DNA from 2 places in the Pseudocitrobacter sp. 2023LY-00077 genome. Region 1 is predicted to be linked to the other one. Evidence: predicted binding sites of a transcription regulator. Region 1 holds the regulator's gene; the other holds the start of a gene.
The links. Region 1 encodes PhoB, which activates phosphate uptake and scavenging genes when phosphate is short. Its sites were predicted from a motif close to CTGTCATAAAACTGNCNNAT; they were not measured.

Region 1 (3,422 bases):
CGGCCCGGTGATGGCAAACAGGCCGTTGCTGGCAAACGGTTCGGCGGTGAAATCGATTTTCCACTCGCCTTTCAGCGAGTTAAGGTTCTTCAGGCGCAGGCTGAGGATTTTCATGGCTGCGGCTCCTCATCAAGCGAGTGAACGGTGAGATCAAATAACGCCTTCAGGCGCGCCTGCTGGGGTTCTTCCAACGTTTCCAGCGCCAGCCGACGCTGGAAAACCTCTTCAACTTCCAGTTCGCTCAGGGTTTCACGCAGGCTGTTGTCCAGAATGTGCTGACGCTGTTCGCGGCTGCGCCGGACCAGCAGCACATCAACGGGTAAATCATCGGTGATGACCTGAATTTTACGCTGAATATCATGCAGATACTCATCGCTGGTGATTTCGATATCCAGCCAGACCGGGGGCTCTGACGGGGCATCGCGATACTGCGCCAACTGGCTGCTGATGCTGTCAAAGTCGCCCTTAATAACCGCCAGTGGTTGCGTGGCCGGGACATCGAGTGGCGTGACGTCCTGGAGCTTACCGTCGACAAAGGTCACCTGGTTAACGCTCTTACTTTTCCCCGTTTCATCGAAGCTGAGCGGGATAGGCGAGCCGCTGTAGCGAATATGCTCGCTGCCGCCAATTTTCTGCGCGCGATGAATATGCCCGAGGGCGATGTAATCGGCGGGCGGGAAGTTTTGCGCCGGAAAGGCATCCAGTGTGCCAATATAGATGTCACGCACGGCATCACTTTTGCTGGCACCGACGGTGGTCAGGTGGCCGCTGGCGATAACCGGCAGCGGGCGATCGCCGCGCAGCGTACAGGCCTGCTGGTATTGTTTCTGATAGTAGTCAGTAATGGTTTCCAGTAAATGCTGCTGTTTTTCCGCACCGGAAAGCCCGGCCTGGCTGACGACGATATCGCGCGGGCGCAGAAACGGCACCGGGCAGAAAACAGCACCAGGCGTGCCGTCGCGGCGATTCAGAATAAAAGGTTCATGCCCGGCGCTGGCAATCACCGTAGTATTCAGGAACGACAGAATATCGCGCGATTCATTCAGCGTGGCGACGGAGTCATGATTGCCGGCAAGCACCACCAGATGACAGCCGGTTTGTTGCAGATTCACCACAAAGCGGTTGTAGAGTTCGCGCGCATAGCTTGGCGGCGAGCCGGTATCAAAGATATCGCCTGCCACAATAATGGCGTCTACCTGTTCGCGTTGCGCGGTCTCCAGTAGCCAGTTCAGAAACGCATCGTGTTCTGCGGCACGGCTTTTACTGTAAAAATTCTGGCCTAAGTGCCAGTCTGAAGTATGAAGAATTCGCATCGTCGTCCCTGTGGGGAAAAAAGCATAGCCGGGATTATACATTCCCCGGCAACAGGATCGACGGGTGTATTCCGCGAGTGTCATATTTCGTAAAGTGCCATCATTTTACGGTCATGTTTTTCATAAAACTGTCATAAATCTGACGCATAATGACGCCGAATGTATACTGATGGCTAAAAAAACAGGGCATAAAATGGCGAGACGCATTCTGGTCGTTGAAGATGAAGCACCCATCCGCGAAATGGTCTGTTTCGTGCTGGAACAAAATGGTTTCCAGCCGATTGAGGCGGAAGATTATGACAGTGCGGTGAATCAGCTCAATGAACCCTGGCCCGATCTTATTCTGCTCGACTGGATGCTACCGGGCGGCTCAGGGCTACAGTTTATCAAACATCTCAAGCGTGAAGCGCTGACCCGTGATATTCCGGTCATGATGCTGACGGCGCGCGGTGAAGAAGAGGATCGCGTACGCGGTCTGGAAACCGGCGCGGATGACTACATTACCAAACCGTTTTCCCCTAAAGAGCTGGTGGCGCGCATCAAAGCGGTCATGCGCCGTATCTCTCCGATGGCGGTGGAAGAGGTGATTGAGATGCAGGGCCTAAGCCTTGATCCCACCTCGCATCGCGTGATGACCGGGGAAAACCCGCTCGATATGGGCCCGACCGAATTTAAGTTGCTGCACTTCTTTATGACGCATCCTGAACGCGTCTATAGCCGTGAGCAACTGTTGAACCATGTCTGGGGCACTAACGTTTATGTGGAAGATCGCACGGTGGATGTGCATATTCGCCGCCTGCGTAAAGCGCTGGAACACAGCGGCCACGATCGTATGGTGCAAACCGTTCGCGGCACGGGCTACCGTTTTTCGGCTCGTTTCTGAATGTTGACAGGAGTGTGACGCGTGCTGGAACGGCTGTCATGGAAAAGACTCGCCTTTGAGCTTTTCTTGTGTTGTCTCCCGGCCCTGATATTAGGGCTGCTCATCGGCCATCTTCCCTGGTTTCTGCTGGCGGCAGTGACCGGGTTGTTGATTTGGCATTTCTGGAATCTTTTACGTCTTTCCTGGTGGTTATGGGTTGATCGCAGCATGACGCCGCCGCCGGGGCGCGGTAGCTGGGAACCCCTGCTGTACGGTCTGAACCAGATGCAGTTGCGTAATAAAAAACGCCGCCGCGAACTGGGGAATCTGATTAAACGCTTTCGTAGCGGCGCAGAATCGCTGCCCGATGCGGTGGTATTGACCACCGAAGAGGGCGCAATCTTCTGGTGTAACGGCCTGGCGCAGCAGCTGCTTGGCCTGCGCTGGCCGGACGACAGCGGGCAAAATATTCTTAACTTGTTGCGTTATCCAGAATTTACGCAGCATCTTAAACAACGCGAGTTTCTTAAACCGCTGCATCTGGTGCTCAATAATGGGCGTCATCTGGAAATCCGTATCATGCCCTATACCGACCGGCAGTTGCTGATGGTGGCGCGCGACGTCACGCAAATGCACCAGTTGGAAGGCGCGCGGCGCAACTTCTTTGCCAACGTCAGTCATGAGCTGCGTACGCCATTGACGGTGTTGCAGGGCTATCTGGAAATGCTTCAGGAGCAGGTACTGGAAGGGGCAACGCGCGAAAAAGCGCTGCATACCATGCGTGAACAGACGCAGCGTATGGAAGGGCTGGTGAAACAGCTGCTGACGCTATCGAAAATTGAAGCTGCGCCGACCCTGGCCCTCAATGAAAAGGTGGATGTGCCGATGATGCTGCGGGTGGTCGAGCGGGAAGCGCAGACCCTCAGTCAGCGTCAGCATGAACTTCATTTTGAGATTGATGACACGCTGAAAGTGCTGGGTAATGAAGAGCAACTGCGCAGTGCGGTGTCGAATCTGGTGTACAACGCGGTGAATCATACGCCTGCTGGCACGAAAATCACCGTGCGCTGGCAGCATGCGCCACACGGTGCGCTGTTTAGCGTGGAGGACAACGGGCCTGGCATCGCGGCGGAACATCTTCCGCGTTTAACCGAGCGTTTTTATCGGGTGGATAAGGCGCGCTCCCGCCAGACCGGCGGCAGCGGATTGGGGCTGGCGATTGTAAAACATGCGTTGAATCATCACGA
Region 2 (3,422 bases), on a different contig from region 1:
CGTTTTCGCAAGCCCCTCACCCAGCGCCAGAATATCGACCACTTTCTTGTTCAGACCCTGCGGAACAATGCCGTGCTCTTCGTTGTAGCGCTGCTGCTTCTCGCGACGACGTTCGGTTTCACCAATAGCCTTCGCCATTGATGGCGTGATTTTATCGCCGTACAGAATCGCCTTACCGTTGATGTTACGCGCAGCACGACCGATGGTCTGGATAAGCGAACGCTCGGAACGCAGAAAGCCCTCTTTATCGGCATCCAGAATCGCAACCAACGACACTTCTGGCATATCGAGACCTTCTCGCAGCAGGTTGATGCCCACCAGCACATCGAACTCGCCAAGACGCAGATCGCGGATAATTTCCATGCGTTCGACAGTATCGATGTCCGAGTGCAGGTAGCGCACCCGCTCACCGTGCTCTTCAAGATACTCGGTGAGATCTTCCGCCATCCGCTTGGTCAACGTCGTGACCAGCACTCGCTCGTTAATGGCGGAGCGCAGGCGAATTTCTGACAGCAGATCATCGACCTGGGTCGCGACCGGACGCACTTCAATGACCGGATCAAGCAGACCAGTAGGACGCACCACCTGATCGATAACTTCGTCGCCGGATTTCTCAAGCTCGTAGTTACCCGGCGTCGCAGACACATAAATCGTTTGCGGCGCGAGGGCTTCAAATTCTTCAAACTTTAGCGGGCGGTTATCAAGGGCCGACGGCAGACGGAAACCGTACTCCACCAGCGTCTCTTTACGCGCCCGGTCGCCGCGATACATGCCGCCAATTTGCGGGATGGTCACGTGGGATTCATCGATGACCAGCAGGCCGTCCGCCGGAAGGTAGTCAAACAACGTCGGCGGCGGCTCGCCCGGCCCACGCCCAGAGAGGTAGCGCGAGTAGTTTTCAATGCCCGAGCAGTAGCCCAGTTCATTCATCATTTCGAGGTCAAACTGCGTGCGCTGACTTAACCGCTGCTCTTCGAGCAGTTTGTTGTTTTCCAGAAGCACTTTACGACGCTCAACCAGTTCGTCTTTGATCTCTTCCATTGCCTGCACGATGCGTTCACGCGGGGTGACGTAGTGCGTTTTTGGATAGACCGTAAAGCGCTGAATAGTGGCCTCAACGTGGCCCGTCAGCGGGTCAAACAGGGACAAGCGCTCGACTTCTTCATCAAACAGCTCAACGCGCAGCGCAATGTCTTCTGATTCCGCCGGGAAGATGTCGATGACTTCGCCACGTACACGGAAGGTACCGCGCTGGAATGCCTGATCGTTGCGCGCGTATTGCAGCTCGGCCAGACGGCGCAGAATGGCGCGCTGGTCGATAATCATGCCGACCGTCAGATGCAGCATCATTTTGAGGTAGAGATCTGGGTCGCCCAACCCGTAAATTGCCGACACGGAAGCCACCACGATGACATCGCGACGCTCAAGCAAGGCTTTGGTCGCCGACAAACGCATCTGTTCAATGTGTTCGTTTACCGAGGCATCTTTCTCGATAAAGGTATCTGAACTGGGAACGTATGCTTCCGGCTGATAGTAATCGTAGTAGGAGACGAAAAACTCAACGGCGTTTTCGGGGAAAAACTCTTTCATCTCACCATAAAGCTGCGCCGCCAGCGTTTTGTTTGGCGCAAGCACCATCGTCGGGCGCTGGAGATCGGCAATGACGTTGGCCACGGTGAAGGTTTTCCCCGAGCCGGTTACCCCCAATAGCGTTTGATGCGCGAGACCATCTTCCAGCCCTTCTTTCAGGCGCGCGATGGCATCAGGCTGGTCGCCAGAGGGTTGAAAGGCCGAATGTAATTTGAACGGTTTACTCATGAACAAAGCTACCTGGTGGCGGGTTGATCGGGCAGGTGATTAATTCTACTCCCCAGCGCTAAATTTGCCAACAAAAAACACTGGATATAAAAACAGTAGCGCATTATGGTATTACTGTTACGCCGTCCTGAATCCATGCGTAGCGACTGAAATTTGCGCTCTGGCAGGATAAAAAAACGCCCTGAGGAGGTTATCCCCAGAACTTTTTCTGTTTTAACATTTGTCAATATGTGTCATTAAACTTTTATGTCAGTGAGTCGCGCGCCAACCTCTGCCATTGCTTTTATTCATCTTACTGATAATAAAAGAAAAGATTGAAAAGCCGCGTTTCGCATCAATTTACTGGCAAGCCGCGTATTCTCTCGCCTTCCGCAGGTTTTCTAACTCTAATACACAAGGTTATCCACAGGAATAGTGGATAAGTGTCTGGAGCCCCTATCCCCTGTCACTCGGGCGTTTTCGCCGATCGACCCAAAAGCGGCGGGTAAAAATTTTTTATCGTTAATTTTTGATTTTTATCAGCGAAAATCATCATGTGGTTTCTGCGTGACAGCCCTCACATTTTCGTATAAATTTCGCTCAATACTCGCAGTTTTTTGCGCCAGTGCTGTGCATCACGCTCTCTCCGATTCATCCCTATTTCTTAAGTTAATTCTTAAAAATCAGCCGTTATGCTGAGGAAAACCCGTTCTGGCAAGAGAATTGCAATCTTCTTTCGTGACCCTGTCCTTTGGCTTGAGGAGAACACGATGTTGAGTTTGCATGCAGTCAATCATTTCTACGGAAACCAGCACACGCTCTGGAACATCGACCTCGAACTGGCTTCCGGCGAATGCACCTGTTTAATCGGCCTTCCAGGTACGGGGAAGACCACGCTGGTGAACTGTATTACCGGCCATCAACCCATTGAAAGCGGCAGCATGATTTGGCAACAAACCGGTTCGCCCCCCTGCGATTTAATGCCCCTTTCACCCGTGCGGCGCACCACGCTTGGGATCGGTTATGTCCCTCAGGATAAACGTATTTTTTCGCAGCTTAGCGTGGAAGAGAATTTGCTGATTGCCCTCAAGGCGGCGGGTGAAAGCAGCGGAACGGTGAGTCCGGAAATTTACGCGCTCTTCCCCTCTCTGTATGCTGTCAGACAACTTAAGGGCTCCGCACTCACGGAGGACGACCGTTATCAACTGGCTGTAGCCTGTGCAATGGTCACGCGGCCACAGCTGCTGATTCTGGATGAGCCAACACGCGGCGTGGGCCACGCATTTATCCATCGGCTGGGGGATTTGCTCCTGCGCCTGAATCGGGAGATTGGCTTGACGATATTGCTGGCGGAACAGCAGTTACCGTTTATTCAGCGCGTGGCGGACCGTTTCTGCCTGTTGCATCGCGGCAGAAACGTGGCCCAGGGCGGTGTGGCGCAGTTGGATGAACAGATGATTAAAGCGTGGATGACGCCTGAGTCAGGGCTGTGAGGTCAAGATACTGTCCAAGGTCGTGCTCTACCAGCGTCGCGCCCAGCCAGGGAATTTCGCCCAACATCGGCGCATCAATCATCCGTTGCAGCGTCGCCAGATAGGGCTGGTGACGCTTCCCTGGCTGCTCAA

Region 2: uvrB (excinuclease ABC subunit UvrB) is a predicted target of PhoB. The motif match lies at 2,049-2,068, and genes of this name have one in related genera.

The regions. Positions count from the first base shown of each region.
Region 1 covers NZ_JBSPEI010000006.1:96,036-99,457, forward strand. The annotation lists gene sbcC (exonuclease subunit SbcC) at 1-114, opposite strand, end outside; gene sbcD (exonuclease subunit SbcD) at 111-1,313, opposite strand; gene phoB (phosphate response regulator transcription factor PhoB) at 1,507-2,196, shown strand; gene phoR (phosphate regulon sensor histidine kinase PhoR) at 2,218-3,422, shown strand, end outside.
Region 2 covers NZ_JBSPEI010000007.1:243,608-247,029, reverse strand. The annotation lists gene uvrB (excinuclease ABC subunit UvrB) at 1-1,818, opposite strand, end outside; gene ACWWFX_RS11665 (ABC transporter ATP-binding protein) at 2,568-3,290, shown strand; gene bioD (dethiobiotin synthase) at 3,256-3,422, opposite strand, start outside.